Regions from separate parts of the Pseudomonas sp. GWSMS-1 genome, predicted to be linked through region 1. Evidence: riboswitches for the same ligand, from Rfam matches in the RefSeq annotation. Region 1 holds a riboswitch; the other holds the start of a gene.

Region 1 (7,894 bases):
GGGCACCGAACGAAAGCGCTCGACTAGGGTGTGGATCGACTGCGCATACAGCTGCAACTGCCCGCGCGCCTCCAGGCTGCGCTCCTGCCAGGCACGCTGCTCGGCATAACGTCCGGCCAGCCAGATGCTCGCCAGTAAACCCAGCAGGATCAGCAAGACAATTAGGACAACGCGGTAACGCAGCAAAAAGGCAGGCATGCACGGCTCGCAACGAGGCAGAACCGGCATGGTAAGGCAAAACACCTGTCGCGATCAGGCCGGATAAAACCGCTGCAGCACGCCGTCGCTCAACCACTGGCGCAACCAGCTCACGGCTTGTATCGGCGCCTGCTCACCCAACCCACTCAGCTCGCCGCACAGTTCGGCAAAACTCCAACCCTGCTCGGTCATGCCCTGCAACGCCGTAGCTTCATCCGCCGCCAGGCTGCGGTAGCGGCTAATCAACTGTTCACGCCAGATCAGGCAGACCTCGCCCTCGCTTAATACCTGGCTACCGGGGAACTCGCCCTGCTCCTTACACGCGCGCCAAATCGCCAGGCTGTTATGCCGGCACTCACGCCATTGCACGCTAGGCAGCAGGCGTACCTGCAGGGTCGGCCAGTCTTCAGCAGGCAGTTCGGCCATCTGCGTCAGGCTCAAGGGCGCAGCGTCGACGGCATCAAACGCCAAAGTAAACGCCCACTCCAGCCGCGCCAGCTCACTCAGCGGCGCAGCCTGGGCCGGTACCAGATAGCCGTCGATAAAGTCCGCCAGCTGCGCACCGAGCCAACGCAAGCTGAAGTGCTGCGACGGATGGGCGCTGAGATAGGCCAACGCCAGGGCGTCGAACTCCGCGTCACCGAGCCAGCCATGCACAGCCGGGTAATCACCGCGCAACGCCTCCAACAGCCGCGCACGGTAGGCATTGTGGTAAATCGCCAAGCCCTGCTCGGCACTCAACGCCGCGCTGCCCAACAGGCTCGCCTGTAGCGCTGGGTTCGGCTGGGCATCGGGATTGAGCAGGTAGGCCTGCACCTCGTGCTGCCAGTCACTCAGGCGCATCGTGCAGTCCCTTGAAGTGCTTCGTTAGCCACCTGACGGGCCTTGTTCAGCTCGCCGAGCAACTCGTCCAAATCCGGGAAATGGTCATCGCGCTCAAGCAGGGTGGACACCGGGCCCAGGTGCTGCAAGGTGCGCTGGTAAAGCTGCCAGACAGGATCGCTGACCGGCTGATCGTGGGTGTCGATCAGGTAGTTGCCGTAATCGCTATGGCCCGCCAAGTGCAGCTGACGAATACGCTGCTTGGGCAGGCTGCTGATAAATGCCCAGGCATCGAAACCATGGTTGCGCGCGCTGACGTAGACATTGTTGACGTCGAGCAACAGCTCGCAGCCGCTCAGCTCGCTCAGCGCAGCGAGAAACTGCCATTCGCTGAATTGATCATCGGCGCAGCGCAGGTAGCTGGAGACGTTTTCCAGCACCAGCGGCCGCTCGATCACGTCCTGCACCTGGCGCACGCGTGCGGCCACATGCTGCAGGCTTTCTTCGGTATAGGGCAGCGGCAGCAGGTCGTGCAACTGGTGGGCATTGCCGCGGCTCCAGCACAGGTGATCGGAGATCCATGCCGGCTGCACCCGTTGCGCGAGGTGTTTGAGGCGGCGCAGATAATCGCGATCTAGCTCGTGCGGGCCGCCAATCGATAGCGACACACCATGCATCACCAGCGGGTACTGCTCGCCGATGGCATCGAGGAAGTAGAGGGCTTTACCGCCCTCTACCAGGTAATTTTCCGAGACGATCTCAAACCAGTCGATCGCCGGGCGTTGTTCGAGAATGGCTTGGTAATAGGTACTGCGCAGGCCCAGGCCAAAGCCCAGATTGCCGCGTTGAGCATTCATCACTGACTCCTTGCGCGGTGATGCGGGGCAACCGCAAACGGTCGCCCCGGCTCACTTACTCGCCGACAGTACCGCCCGCCGCATCGCACTCGGCCTGGGTCATGGCTTTGAAGCCGTGGCCCTTGCAGACAGCCTGACCTTTGCAGCTGTTCTCGGCAGTCTTGCAGTCGTTCTGGCCTTTGCAGGAGGTCACGCCGTAGCAATGCACAGCCGCCTCTTCAGCCACTGCAACGGTGCTGGTCAGGCCAGCAAACAGGGAAGCCGCAGCGAAGGCGATAGCAGCACCAGCAGCGGTCGTTTTCATAGTCATGTGCGTATCCTCAGGTGATCGTGGTTGGCCGCACGCAAGGTTTTGCGTGCCGGCATTCAACTAGAGCGACGAGGTGCGCTGGCGTTACAGCGGCCATGAAAAAAAGCCGCGCGCACTCAATCCTGATCGATGCGCAACTCGGGCACCGCGCGGCCAGCCACCAGGCGCTCGTCGACCAGGCGGATCACCGCCGCCTCGTCACGAATACCGAACCACTCGCCCTGTGGATAAAGGCTCGCGGTCGGCCCCCTGTCGCAAGGGAACTGGCATTGACTGCGGGTGATATGCACACCGCCCTCACACTCCAGCTTGCCGGCGGCCTTGAGGCGCTGACGCAGGGTTTTCCACAGGCTGAGCGCGCCCTTGCGCGTGCAGCGCGGGCCGTTACACAGCAGCAGACGCTGGGCGTGCGGCGGAATGTGCGACCAGGCGTGCTGCGCCGGCACGGCGGGTACATCACTGCAGGCCATGTGCAGCTGCGTGCGTTCAAGCAGCGCGGGCAGGCCATCGAGCCAGGCGTCTTCCATCGCCGTGCAGACCACAAACACCGACGCGCCATCAGTGCGCTCGGCAATTTGCTCACGTAGCCAATCACGGTGAGCAGCATCGGCACGCGGCTCCAAATCTACCACCAGCAAGGGTCGCGGCGACTCATCCAGCGCAAGCCAGAACGGCTGTAGATCCTGCTCGCTGTCATGCACATGCGCCTCGCCAAGCAGCGCCTCGACGCGCTGGCGCAAACGCTCAGCCGACGCACCACGGCTGAGGCCTGGGCCGATAAACAGAATGCGAGCGTAAGGGGAAACGGGCGTGGTCATGGCGGCCTCCAAAGCGGGGCGGCAGTCTAGCAGGCGATGTTTTGCGGTGGGCAACCCAGAACCCGTAGGGTGGATGACGCGTCACCCATCCACCAACTGCGATGGTGGATGAAAACAGCGTCATCCACCCTACCTGGCTACGTTTCAGGCCAATCGCCGCTGAAGCGCCTCCCACAGGGCGTCTGGCTGGAGAAACTCGCGCTCTACCGTTGGCAGCTCGGGCCGGCGCAGCAGCACGACCGGCAAACCCAGCTCCCGCGCGACCTGCAATTTCGGCTCGGTGGAGGCGCTGCCGCTGTTCTTGCTGATCAGCACATCGATGCCCAGCAGAGCGAATAGCGCGCGCTCGCCGTGTAGATCAAACGGCCCGCGTGCGCCGATAACTGTGGCACGCGGCACGGCTTCCTGCGCTGTCAGGCAGCGCACGACCCACTGTTGATGGGCGGGAATTTCGTGCAAATGCGCCAACGGCTCACGGCCAAGAGTAAACAACGGGCGACGGAAGTCTTGCAGCGCAGCAACCAGCCCGTTCCAATCGTCCACCTCGCGCCAGTCATCACCCTCTCCTGCTTGCCAACCGGGACGACGCAACGCCCAGCATGCCACCCCGCTCAACGCAGCAGCTTGGGCGGCATTGGCGCTGATCTGCGCGGCATAGGGATGGGTCAGATCGAGCAGCAGCTCGATGCTCTGCTCGTAAATAAACGCCGCCAAGCCTTCGGCCCCGCCAAAACCACCGACGCGCACCTGGCAGGGCAAGTCATCCGGCACCCGGCCCAAACCCGCCAGGCTGTAGATGCTTTCAGGGCCAAGGCGGCGCGCCAAACGTAACGCCTCGGTGGTGCCGCCGAGCAGCAGAATACGAGGGTTCACGGTTTGCATACTTCCAGCAAAGTGATCGGCAAGGCGCTGCGCCAGGTGTCGAAACCACCCAGCGGCTGCGCCTGGGCCACGCTGATGCGAGTCAGCTCGCCGCCCATCTGCTCGCGCCAGGCCACCAGCGCGGCTTCGCTTTGCAGGGTCACGGCATTGGCCACCAGCCGACCGCCCGGTTTCAGGCTGGCCCAGCACTGCTCGAGCACGCCGGGGATGGTCACCCCGCCACCGATAAAGATCGCATCCGGCGCGGCCAATCCGGCCAATGCTTCGGGCGCACGACCGGCGACCAATTGCAAAGCCGGCACGCCGAGCGTGTCGCGGTTGTGCTGGATATGCGCCTGACGCCCAGCGTCGGCCTCGATGGCGATGGCCCGGCAGCTAGGGTGCGCGCGCATCCACTCGATGCCGATGGAGCCGCAACCGGCACCCACATCCCAAAGCAGCTCGCCGGGTTGCGGGGCCAAACGCGCCAGGGTGATCGCGCGCACATCGCGCTTGGTCAGTTGGCCGTCGTGTTGATAAAGCGCATCCGGCAAACCCGGCGTGACGGGCAACAAGCGCGCATCAGCGTCGGCCAGGCAGTCGACCGCCAGCAGGTTGAGGTCGGCCACCCGTGGCAGCGACCAATCGCTGGCCAAGCCGTCGATACGCCGCTCCTGAGCGCCGCCCAGATGCTCCAGCACGGTCAAGCGACTGGGGCCAAAACCACGTGCGCGCAGCAGTTCGGCCACCGCTGCCGGGCTGTCGCCGTCGTTGCTCAGTAGCAACAAGCGCGCGCCGGGGAAAAGCTGCGCCTGCAGCGCCGCCAACGGCCGCGCCACCAACGACAGCACCGTCACCTCCTGCAACGGCCAACCCATACAGGCGGCGGCCAGTGACACTGACGAGGGCGACGAGAACACCCGCAATTCTTCAGCCGGCAACTGCCGCGCCAGGCTCGCGCCCACCCCGTAGAACAGTGGATCACCGCTGGCCAGCACACACACCGGCGTACCGCGTCGCGCCAGCACCGGCTCCAGGCTGAATGGGCTGGGCCACAGTTCGTGCTGCCCTGGCAGATCGGCCGGCAATAGCGCCAAATGACGGGCACCGCCGACGATGCAGTGCGCCTCGCTCAACGCCTGGCGCGCCGCGTCGCCCAGGCCGGCGTAGCCGTCTTCACCGATCCCAACCAGGGTTAACCAGGCTGTCATAGCCACTCCTCTGTACCCGCCTAACGAGCAAGGGTGTCTGCGCGTTAGACAAAGCGGGCATAATACAGCCTTCGTCGGTGCCCTAACGGGCCTAAGAGGGAACACGGTTAAACCGTGGCTGCCCCCGCAACTGTAAACAGCGAGTCTGCCGCAACTGTGCCACTGGGTAACCGGGAAGGCCGCGGCAGATGATGACCTGTCAGCCAGGAGACCTGCCGACGACGCTAGTCGCGAGTGCCAACATCGGGCGGGGTGTACCGATGCCATTGAGTTCCCCTGTGCCAGGGTGAACTCTGCTGGTTCGGTCGCCGCGTCTTAGTTGCTGGTGAACCCGTTGCGCGACCATTCCACCACCGTCGATCCGTCACTACCACGCCCCAGCGCGTGCCCCGGCCTGCTGCGTATCGTTCAGGCGCTGGACGGTGGTATCTGCCGGGTCAAGCTGGCCGGCGGAGTGCTCAGCAGCAATCAGGCACGCGCCATCGCCGAGGCCGCCAAACGCTGCGCCAGCGGCGTGCTGGAGCTGACCAACCGCAGCAATCTGCAGATTCGTGGCGTATTGCCCGGCCAACAGGCCGAGCTGATCGAGCGCCTGCTCGCCGCCGATCTCGGCCCCAGCAACCCGGCCGCCGACGATGTGCGCAACCTGCTGCTCAGCCCCGCTGCCGGCCTCGATCCGCAGGCCCTGCTCGACACCCGCCCACTGGCCGCCGCGTTGCTTGAGCTGCTGCAGAACACCCCGGCGCTGCATGGGCTGTCGGCCAAGTTCGCCCTGCAGCTGGACGGCGGCGAAGCCTTGGCAATGCTCGAACACCCGCACGATATCTGGCTCAGCGCCCTGCCCGGCACGCCGGCGCGGCTGGCGTTCGGGTTGGCCGGTTGCCCAACGGATACGCCACTCGGGGCGATTCGGGTCGAGCAGGCCGCTGAACTGATCGAGCAGCTGCTGATGCTGTTTCTCAAGCTGGCCGGCAGCGCGCACAGTCGTATGCGTCAACTGCTCAGCGTGATTTCCCACAGCCAACTGCTGCAACAGCTACAGGCGCGCCTGCCCTTCGCCATCCAGCCGGCCCCGCTGGAATGGCAGCGCCAACCGGCTAGCCAGCACGCTGCAATCGGTATTTATCCACAGCAGCAGACGGGGCTGTGCATGGTCGCCGCCACCGTGCGTTTGGGGCGGATTGACGCCACACAACTCAACGCCCTGGCCGATTTGGCCGAGCACTACGGCGATGCCAGCCTGCGCCTGACACCCTGGCAGGGTCTGCTGCTACCAAATATCCCCGAGCACTCGGCAGACTACCTGCTGCACAAACTGGCCGAACTGGGCCTGCTGATCGATGCGCAGGAACCACTTAGCAATCTGATCGCCTGCACCGGCTCAGCCGCCTGCGCCAAGGGCCTGGCCGACAGCAAAGCCGACGCCTTGCTGCTCGCCAAGCGCCTGCGCGCCAGCACAGCGCGGCCGCAGGTGCATCTCAGCGCCTGCCCACGCTCCTGCGCCGCCGCGCATACCGCGCCCTTTACTCTGCTGGCCAGCAGCGCCGGGCATTACCAGCTTTATCAACGCACGCCCGAGGCGGCCGGTTTCGGCCAACTGCTGGCCAGCGCCATGACTATCGACGAGGCCGGCGACTGGTTCGCCGCCCACTGCGCAACAGGAAACAGCGATGCTTGAGTACATCCGCGACGGTCAGGAAATCTACCGCCAATCGTTCGCCACCATCCGCGCCGAGGCCGACCTCAGTGCCATTCCGGCCGATCTGGAAAAGCTCGCCGTGCGGATTATCCACGCCTGCGGCATGGTCGATGTGGTGCAGGACCTGCGCTTCTCGCCCGGTGCCGGCGCCGCTGGCCGCGCGGCACTGGCCAAGGGTGCGGCGATTCTCTGCGATGCGCGGATGGTCGCCGAGGGCATCACCCGCCCGCGCCTGGCCGCGAATAACCCGGTGATCTGCACCCTGCATAACGACGGCGTGATTGAGCAGGCCCGCGCACTGGGTAATACCCGTTCGGCAGTCGCATTGGAACATTGGCGCGAGCACCTGCAAGGCAGCGTGGTGGTGATCGGCAACGCGCCCACCGCGCTGTTCTACCTGCTGGAAATGCTCGACGCCGGCGCGCCAAAACCGGCGCTGATTATCGGCATGCCGGTGGGCTTTATCGGCGCGGCGGAATCCAAGGATGCGCTGGCAGCCGACAGCCGCGGCGTGCCCTATGTGATCGTGCGTGGCCGTCGCGGCGGTAGCGCCATGGCGGTAGCGGCGGTCAACGCCCTGGCTACGGAGGTGGAGTGATGAGCGTACAAAAAGGCCGCTTGCTTGGGATCGGCGTCGGCCCCGGCGACCCCGAACTGATCACCCTCAAGGCCCTGCGCCTGCTGCAATCGGCCGATGTGGTCGGTTACTTCGTGGCCAAGGCCAAAGCCAGCCAGGGCCAGGGCGGTAACGCCTTCGGCATCATCGAGCAGCACCTGACCGATACGCAGCAGCGCCTGCCACTGGTGTACCCGGTGACCACAGAAAAACTCGCCGCGCCGCTGAGCTATGAAGATGTGATCAGCGATTTCTACGACACCTGCGCGGTGCAGATCGCCGCCCGGCTCGACGCCGGCCAGGACGTCGCGGTGATCTGCGAAGGCGACCCGTTCTTCTACGGCTCCTATATGTACCTACACGACCGCCTGGCCGGCCAATACGAGGTGGAAGTGGTGCCCGGCGTGTGCTCCATGCTCGGCTGCGCCTCGGTGCTCGGCACCCCGCTGGTGTACCGCAACCAAAGCCTGAGCGTGCTCTCCGGCGTGCTGCCCGAGGCCGA
Region 2 (7,894 bases), 2.2 Mb from region 1:
GCGGCGGTGTGCGGGTCGATAGCCTGGATGATCGCTACTGGAAGCGCACCTTTATCGAGGCCAAGCGGGCCTTGGCGCTGGCGCCAACCGAGTCGCTCGTACGTAACCCTTGAGTGCGGCGTGCAGCGGCCGTAACGTTAAGGTCGCTGTAGCCCGTTATCCTCTCTGACGTATCTCGATAGATTTCAACAACCTGCCAAGCAAAGCTAAAGCTTGCACTCGCATGTGCAAGCCGGCAGAGTAGGGCGCATCCCGGCTCAGGATCGCCTTGTCCATGACCGCATTCTCCCGTATCAGCTTGATTGTGTTGGCCGCGCTGCTTAGCGCCTGCGCGAGTCAAGCGCCCGCGCCAACCCCGCAACCCACTGTTTATCAGCCCATCAGCAGCTTTAACGGCAATGCTGATGATGTGCTATTTCGTGCGCTGGGCTTGGTAGGCACGCCCTATCGCTATGGCGGTAATACCCCCGAAGGCGGCTTCGACTGCAGCGGCTTGATCGGCTTTGTTTACCGTGATGCCGCAGGCATCAAGCTGCCGCGCACTACCCGTGAGCTGATCAGCATGCGCGCCCCAGGCATTGGGCGCGATGCGCTGCAAAGCGGTGATCTGGTGTTTTTTGCCACCAGTGGCGGCAGCCAGGTCAGCCATGCGGGTATTTATGTCGGCAATGGCCGCTTCGTGCATGCGCCCTCCAGCGGCGGCACTGTGCGCCTGGACAGCCTGAGCAATACGTATTGGCAGCGTACTTACTTGAATGCCAAGCGTGTGTTCACCCCGGAGCTGGCGGGTAACCCCTGAGGCCCAGCCCTGGGTATTTGTAGAGGGGCTTTTATGACCACTCAAACGCTTAATCTCGATGCTGATCTCTATCAGTACCTGCTGGATGTATCGCTGCGCGAGACGCCACTGCTCAAGCGTCTGCGCGAAGAAACCGCTCTGCTGACTCATTCACGCTGGCAAATCGCCCCCGAGCAGGGCCAGTTCATGGCCTTGTTGGTACAGCTGATCGGCGCGCGGCGGATTGTCGAAGTCGGCACCTTCACCGGTTACAGCGCTATCTGTATGGCCCAGGCCATGCCGAGCGATGGCCACTTGATTTGTTGCGACATTCCCGGCGGCTACAACGCCACGGCCAAACGTTACTGGGCTGAGGCGGGCCTCGCTGAGCGTATTGAGCTGCGGCTAGCGCCGGCGCTGCAAACCCTGGAAGCGCTTGCAGCTGAAGGGCTGACAGGGCGTATTGATCTGCTGTTTATCGACGCCGACAAAGCCAACTATCCGGCTTATTTGGAGCACGCCCTGCGTCTGGTACGTCAGGGTGGGCTGATTCTGTTCGACAACACCTTGTGGAGTGGCCGGGTGCTTGAACAGAGCCCCGAGGGCGCTGACACCCGAGCGATTCAGGCGCTCAACTTGGCGCTGCGTGATGACCCGCGCATCGACCTGTCCCTGCTACCGCTCGGCGATGGCCTGAGCCTGTGCCGTAAACGCTGAGCCGGCGTTGCTTGTATGCCCGAACCGATTCGCCTGCCCGAACAACCTGACGCCTGTGAACTTTGCGCCCGCGCTGCGCTGCTGACGCGCCATCACTTGATCCCCAAGGCACTGCACAACAAGGTTTACGTGCAAAAACGCTTCGGCAAAAGTGAGCGCATCAGCGCCACGCTCTGGGTGTGCCGTGCCTGTCACAACCAGATCCATCGGCTGTTCAGCGAAAAAGAGCTGGCGCTGACCTACAACAATCGTGACAGCCTGCTCAGTGATGAGCGCTTGCGTACCTTTGTTGAGTGGTTGGCGAGCAAGCCGGCGGGTTTTATGCCGCGGCATTGAGTGGCACGTGAGGCGTCGGCGCTATGCGCGGCGTTATGCGTTGACGCTCTGTATGCAAGTCTCTACCCTGCGCGCCTGCAACAGGTGCCCCAAACGCATAGCGTTCAAAGGGTGAAACAGGGAAGCCGGTGCGTTACGTGTTAACCACGCAACTATTTCGGCGCTGCCCCCGCAACGGTAAACGAGTCAAAGATCGCCACTAGCCACTGTGCCCACCGGCATGGGAAGGCGCGATCCGGGAACCTCAAGGTTCCACTCGTAAGCCCGGAGACCGGCCTGCTGCATCCACGGCATTGCGGAGGGCGTTGCCGGGCTGATGTGGCTGTATTGCTGCTCTATCTGCCTATGCTGTTCTCCCAATGTTTTATTCAGCAGTATCGCGCGGGCGGCGCGATGGAGAATCAGGCATTGTTTCGCACCTTTTATAAACGTCCGGCCGTTCTTTTATGGCTGGGCTGTAGTCCTTTTTTAACGGCACAAGCAGAACCCCTCAACCTCGCTCAGCAGGTGGTCACCGCCACGCGTACGGCTACGCCGTTGGTCTCGGTGGCGTCGAGCAGTGTGATTACCCGTGAAGATATCGAGCGCAGCCAGGCGCAGAGCGTGCCGGACATGCTGCGCGGCCTCGCCGGTGTGCAGATCGTTAGCAATGGCGGCCGCGGCAAAAGCACCTCGTTGTACCTGCGTGGCACCAGTGAAAAGCAGCTATTGGTGCTGATTGACGGGGTTAAGGTGGGTTCCGCCACCTCCGGTGCTGCCGCCCTGCAGGACATTCCATTAGCGCTGGTCGAACGCATTGAGGTGGTGCGCGGCCCGCGTTCCAGTCTGTATGGTTCCGAGGCGCTCGGCGGGGTGATTCAAATTTTCACCCGGCGCGGCGCAAAGCAGGGGCTCAAACCTTACCTGGCGTTGGGTACCGGCACGCGCTCCAGCCACAGCGCTAATGCTGGCCTGGCCGGTGGTTCGCAGAATGGTTGGTTTGACCTTGGCGTGAGCAGCGAAGATACCGACGGGATTAATGCCCGCGCTTACCGGCCTAGCGCCGTAGGTGCCTACGAGCCAGACGCCGATGGCTATCGCCAGCTGGCCGGTTCATTGCGCGGTGGCTACCGCTTCGTTAACGGCCTGGAGCTGGACGGCAGTTGGTTGCAATCGAGCATCCACAGCGACCAGGACCTGCGCAGCAGCTCCGGCAAAACCGGGCGCTTCAGCTATGCCGATGGAGAGCAACAGGTGCTTGGCGGGCGTGCCCGTTTCACTCCCTTAGAGCCCTGGGATGTGACCTTGCAGGCCGGTCACAGCGAAGATCGCACCGACAACTTCCGGGATGGAGGTTTTTACTCGCGCTTCGACACCGAGCGCGACACCTTTGCTTGGCAGAACGACTTTAGCCTGACGCCCGAGCAACTGTTGAGCCTGGGTTTTGATTACCAGCAGGACCGTATCGACACATCCGACACCTATGCTGAGGACTCCCGCGATAATCGCGGTTATTACACTCAGTACCAGGGCCGTTTCGGTCGACATGGCGTGTCCGTCGGGTTGCGCCGCGACGACAACCAGCAGTTCGGCGAGCACGATACTGGCAACCTAGGCTGGAGCTACGAGCTCAGCGAAAGTCTGACGTTGAGTGCTGCCTACGGTACCGCCTTCCGTGCGCCGACCTTTAATGACCTGTATACCCCGAACAGCGGTTCCACCGCGGGTAACCCCGACCTTAAACCGGAAAAGTCGGAAAACTACGAGCTCGGCCTGCAGGGCGATGCTGGCTGGGGTGAATGGCGTCTCAGCGTTTTTGAAAACCAGATCGACGACCTGATTGTTTGGGCCGGTAGTAAGCCGATGCGCCCACAGAACGTCGAATCCGCGCGTATTCGCGGCCTCGAGTCGAGTGCGCGTACGCAGCTGGAGAATTGGGACCTAGCAGCCACCCTGACGCTGCTCGACCCGCAGGACCGTAGCCAGGAAAACCATGGACATCAGTTGGCGCGGCGAGCCAAGCGCACCTTCAATATCGACGCCGACCGCCGCATCGGCTCGTTTGGCGTCGGTGCCACGTTGTTCGCTGCCAGCCAGCGGTTTAACGACGCCAGCAACACCGAAGATTCACGCCTGCCCGGCTATGCCTTGGTCGATCTGCGTGGCGAGTACCACATCGACAGCGAATGGCGTCTGCAGGCCAAGGTCAGCAACCTCTTCGACCGTGACTACGAAACGGCGCAGACCTACGAACAACCTGGCCGCGCCTTTTACCTGACCCTGCGCTACCAAGCGCTCTGAGGAGATACCCATGCCCATTCTTTCAACCCGTGCTCAGCTACTAACGGGCATCGTCCTGGCGTTGCTGCTGGCCATGACGCGTGGCAGTCACTTCGCCAGCATCAACCTGCCCAGCGCCTCCTGGGCGGTGTTTTTCCTGGCCGGCGTGCTGTTGCGACCACGCTGGGTTTTTGCTGGCCTGTTTGTGCTGGCCAGTGCCCTGGACTTCTCTATGATGACCAGCGGTACGGTGAGTGACTGGTGCCTGTCGCCCGCATACTGGTTGCTGGTGCCGGCTTACGCCAGCCTGTGGCTGGGCGGGCGACTGTATGCCGGCTGGCATCGTGACACCTTGCAAAGCCTGTTGCTGTTGGCTGCGGTTGTCGCGGTCAGCGCTTTTGTCTGCTACCTGATTTCCGGCGGTGGTTTTTACTTCTTCTCCGGCCGTTATCCTGAGCCGACTCTGGCGGCCTGGCTGCCGCGTATCGTCGAATACTACCCGCGCTTTTTGTCCAACATGACGTTTTATGTCGGGGTGGGCAGTGCGCTTTATATTGCTTCGTTGGCGCTGTTTGGCCAGCGCCTTAGCCTGGGAGCCAAGTGATGACTGAGTCTATCGAACGTGACGAGCGGCACCGTGCACGGATGCAACGAAAGAAAGCCCTGATCGATGAAAAAATCGCTCAGTCCCAGGACGAGTATGGGCTGCTGCTGGTGCACAGCGGTAACGGCAAGGGTAAGAGCAGCAGCGCCTTTGGTATGGTCGCGCGCGCGCTGGGCCACGGTATCAAAGTGGGTGTGGTGCAATTTATCAAGGGCGCAGCCAGCACCGGCGAGGAAGCGTTCTTCCGGCGTTTTCCTGATGAAGTCAGCTACCACGTGATGGGCGAAGGCTTTACCTGGGAAACCCAGGACCGCCAGCGCGACATCGACAAGGCCCGCGAGGCCTGGGCAGTGGCGGTGCAGCTGCTTAACGATCCGGGCATTGGCCTGGTGGTGCTGGACGAGCTGAATATCGCGCTGAAATACGGCTATCTGGAGCTGGATGCGGTGCTGGCCGATATCGAAGCCCGGCCGCTGTTACAGCATGTGGTGGTGACCGGCCGCGGCGCGTTGCCGGGGATGATTGAGGCAGCAGACACTGTGACCGAAATGAGCTTGGTCAAGCATGCCTTCAAAGCCGGAGTCAAAGCGCAGAAGGGAGTCGAGTTTTAATGAGCGACTGCGCTGCACGTGCCTGTCCCGCACTGTTGATTGCCGCGCCGGCTTCCGGCCAGGGTAAAACCACTGTGACAGCGGCGCTGGCGCGTTTGCATACGCGCCAGGGCAGGCGTGTGCGGGTGTTTAAGTGCGGCCCGGACTTTCTCGACCCGATGATTCTGGCCCGCGCCAGCGGTGCACCGGTGTATCAGCTCGATCTGTGGATGGTCGGTGCGGACGAGAGCCGGCGCTTGCTCTGGGAAGCGGCTGGCGAAGCCGATCTGATTCTGATCGAAGGGGTGATGGGGCTGTTTGATGGCAATCCATCGGCGGCCGACTTGGCGCGTCACTTCGCTGTGCCGGTGTTGGCGGTTATTGATGGCTCAGCCATGGCCCAGACCTTCGGCGCCATGGCCCATGGTCTGGCGACCTTCCAACCGGATCTGCCGTTTTCCGGGGTACTGGGTAACCGGGTCGGGAGCGTGCGCCATGGCGAGATTTTGCGCGACGCCTTGCCGGCTTCAATCCGCTGGTACGGTGCATTGCCGCGTAGCGCCGAAGTCGCCTTACCGAGCCGCCATTTGGGGTTGGTCCAGGCCGCTGAATTGGCCGACCTGGATGCGCGCCTCGATGCCGCTGCCGATGCCTTGGCTGCCAGCGCCGATACGGCGCTGCCACCGCCTGTCAGCTTCGCCGCACCTGAGCAGGCAAGGCCTGCGCCCTTGCTTAAGGGCGTGCGCATTGGTGTGGCGCGAGACAGCGGCTTTGCCTTTCTCTATCAGGCCAACCTGGATTTGCTGCGTGAGTTGGGTGCCGAGCTTACGTTTTTCTCGCCGCTGAACGATGCGCAGCTGCCCGAGGTCGACAGCCTTTATCTGCCTGGCGGGTACCCGGAGCTGCATTTGGCGCAGCTGGAGGGCAACCAGGCGATGGCGCAGGCTATTCGCGCGCACCATGCGGCGGGTAAGCCGATTCACGCGGAGTGCGGCGGCATGCTTTACCTGCTCGACAAGCTGACTGACAAGCAGGGCGCGAGTGGGAAGATGCTCGGCTTGTTAAACGGCGAGGCGACGTTGCAACCACGCATGACCGCCATGGCCTTGCAGCAAGCCGAACTGCCGGAGGGCCTGTTGCGCGGCCACAGCTTCCACTACTCAGCCTTGAGCAGTGAGCTGCAACCGCTGACCCGTGGCGAGTGCCCTAACTACAAACGCACCGCCGAGGCGGTCTATCGCCAGGGCCGGCTGACGGCGTCCTATATCCATTTCTATCTGCCGTCCGACCCGGCTGCAGCGGCAGCATTGTTCAGCCCCGGAGCGCCAGCATGAGTGAGCACGCCTTCAGCCCAGAGGAGCGCGCAGCGGTCTACCGCGCTATTGCCGAGCGCCGTGATATGCGCCATTTCAGCGGCGGTGAGGTGGCTCCTGAGCTGCTCGCGCGTTTGCTCGAGGCCGCACACCAGGCGCCCAGCGTCGGCTTAATGCAGCCCTGGCGATTTATCCGCATCACCCAGCCGGCGTTACGCGAATCGATTCACGGCCTGGTGGAAGAGGAGCGGGTGCGCACGGCCGATGCGCTGGGCGAGCGCAGCGATGCGTTTATGCGGCTCAAGGTCGAGGGTATTCGCGACTGTGCCGAGCTGCTGGTGGTGGCGCTGATGGACGGCCGCGAGGCCCACGTATTTGGTCGTCGCACCTTGCCGGAAATGGATCAGGCCTCCTTGGCCTGCGCGATCCAGAATCTTTGGCTGGCTGCGCGCGCTGAAGGTTTAGGCATGGGCTGGGTCTCGCTATTCGAACCCCAGGCTCTGGCCGATCTGCTTGGCATGCCAGCGGGCAGTAAGCCGCTGGCGGTTTTGTGCTTGGGCCCGGTAGACGCGTTCTATGACGCACCGATGCTGGTACAGGAAGGTTGGGCGACGCCACGGCCGCTCAGTGAGCTGCTGTTTGAGAACCACTGGGGCACGCCATGAGTGTGGTGCTTAGCACCTGCGCGGGGGTCGCCCTGGACGCGGTTTTTGGCGAGTCAAAGGGGTGGCACCCGCTGGTGGCGTTCGGGCAGTTGGCTGAGCGCATTGAGCAGCGCTTCAATCCTGCAGGGGGCGGTTGGCGTAGCCATGGTGTGACAGCTTGGTGCCTGGCGGTGTTGCCATTGACTCTGTTGGCATGGCTGCTGAGCCAGATCAGCGGGCTGGGCTGGGCACTGGAGATTCTCGCGTTGTATGCAGCACTGGGCCTGAAAAGCCTGGGTGAACATGCAATGCCAGTAGCGCGCGCCCTGCGTCTAGGCGACCTGGCCCTAGCGCGCGAGCGCGTCGGCTATATGGTGAGTCGCAATACCGCCGCGCTGGATGCAACTGGCGTGGCCCGCGCGGGTACCGAATCGGTGCTGGAAAATGGCAGCGACGCGGTGTTCGCCGCACTGTTCTGGTTTGTGGTTGCCGGCGCGCCGGGTGTGGTGCTGTATCGCCTGAGCAATACCCTGGACGCCATGTGGGGCTATCGCAACGAGCGTTTCGAGCGTTTCGGCTGGGCGGCGGCGAAGATTGACGACGGGCTCAACTACCTTCCGGCGCGGCTGGTCGCGTTGACCTATGCGTTGCTC

Evidence for each region. A riboswitch is a leader RNA that binds a small molecule or an ion and turns the genes downstream of it on or off. The one in region 1 is predicted to bind cobalamin.
Region 2: another riboswitch for cobalamin. It lies ahead of btuB (TonB-dependent vitamin B12 receptor); the one in region 1 lies ahead of cobG (precorrin-3B synthase).

Annotation. Positions count from the first base shown of each region.
Region 1 is NZ_JBMHHV010000005.1:3,881,896-3,889,789, forward strand. Features, by position in the region: gene ACEPAJ_RS21705 (ATP-binding protein) at 1-198, opposite strand, end outside; gene ACEPAJ_RS21710 (DNA-binding domain-containing protein) at 253-1,041, opposite strand; gene ACEPAJ_RS21715 (DUF692 domain-containing protein) at 1,032-1,877, opposite strand; gene ACEPAJ_RS21720 (hypothetical protein) at 1,933-2,187, opposite strand; gene ACEPAJ_RS21725 ((2Fe-2S) ferredoxin domain-containing protein) at 2,304-3,005, opposite strand; gene ACEPAJ_RS21730 (cobalt-precorrin-6A reductase) at 3,150-3,878, opposite strand; gene cbiE (precorrin-6y C5,15-methyltransferase (decarboxylating) subunit CbiE) at 3,875-5,077, opposite strand; cobalamin riboswitch at 5,136-5,311, shown strand; gene cobG (precorrin-3B synthase) at 5,412-6,755, shown strand; gene ACEPAJ_RS21745 (precorrin-8X methylmutase) at 6,748-7,374, shown strand; gene ACEPAJ_RS21750 (precorrin-2 C(20)-methyltransferase) at 7,371-7,894, shown strand, end outside.
Region 2 is NZ_JBMHHV010000005.1:1,669,367-1,677,260, reverse strand. Features, by position in the region: gene ACEPAJ_RS11315 (C40 family peptidase) at 1-113, shown strand, start outside; gene ACEPAJ_RS11310 (C40 family peptidase) at 275-799, shown strand; gene ACEPAJ_RS11305 (O-methyltransferase) at 833-1,495, shown strand; gene ACEPAJ_RS11300 (hypothetical protein) at 1,511-1,831, shown strand; cobalamin riboswitch at 1,897-2,125, shown strand; gene btuB (TonB-dependent vitamin B12 receptor) at 2,225-4,111, shown strand; gene ACEPAJ_RS11290 (hypothetical protein) at 4,122-4,694, shown strand; gene cobO (cob(I)yrinic acid a,c-diamide adenosyltransferase) at 4,694-5,305, shown strand; gene ACEPAJ_RS11280 (cobyrinate a,c-diamide synthase) at 5,305-6,618, shown strand; gene bluB (5,6-dimethylbenzimidazole synthase) at 6,615-7,262, shown strand; gene cbiB (adenosylcobinamide-phosphate synthase CbiB) at 7,259-7,894, shown strand, end outside.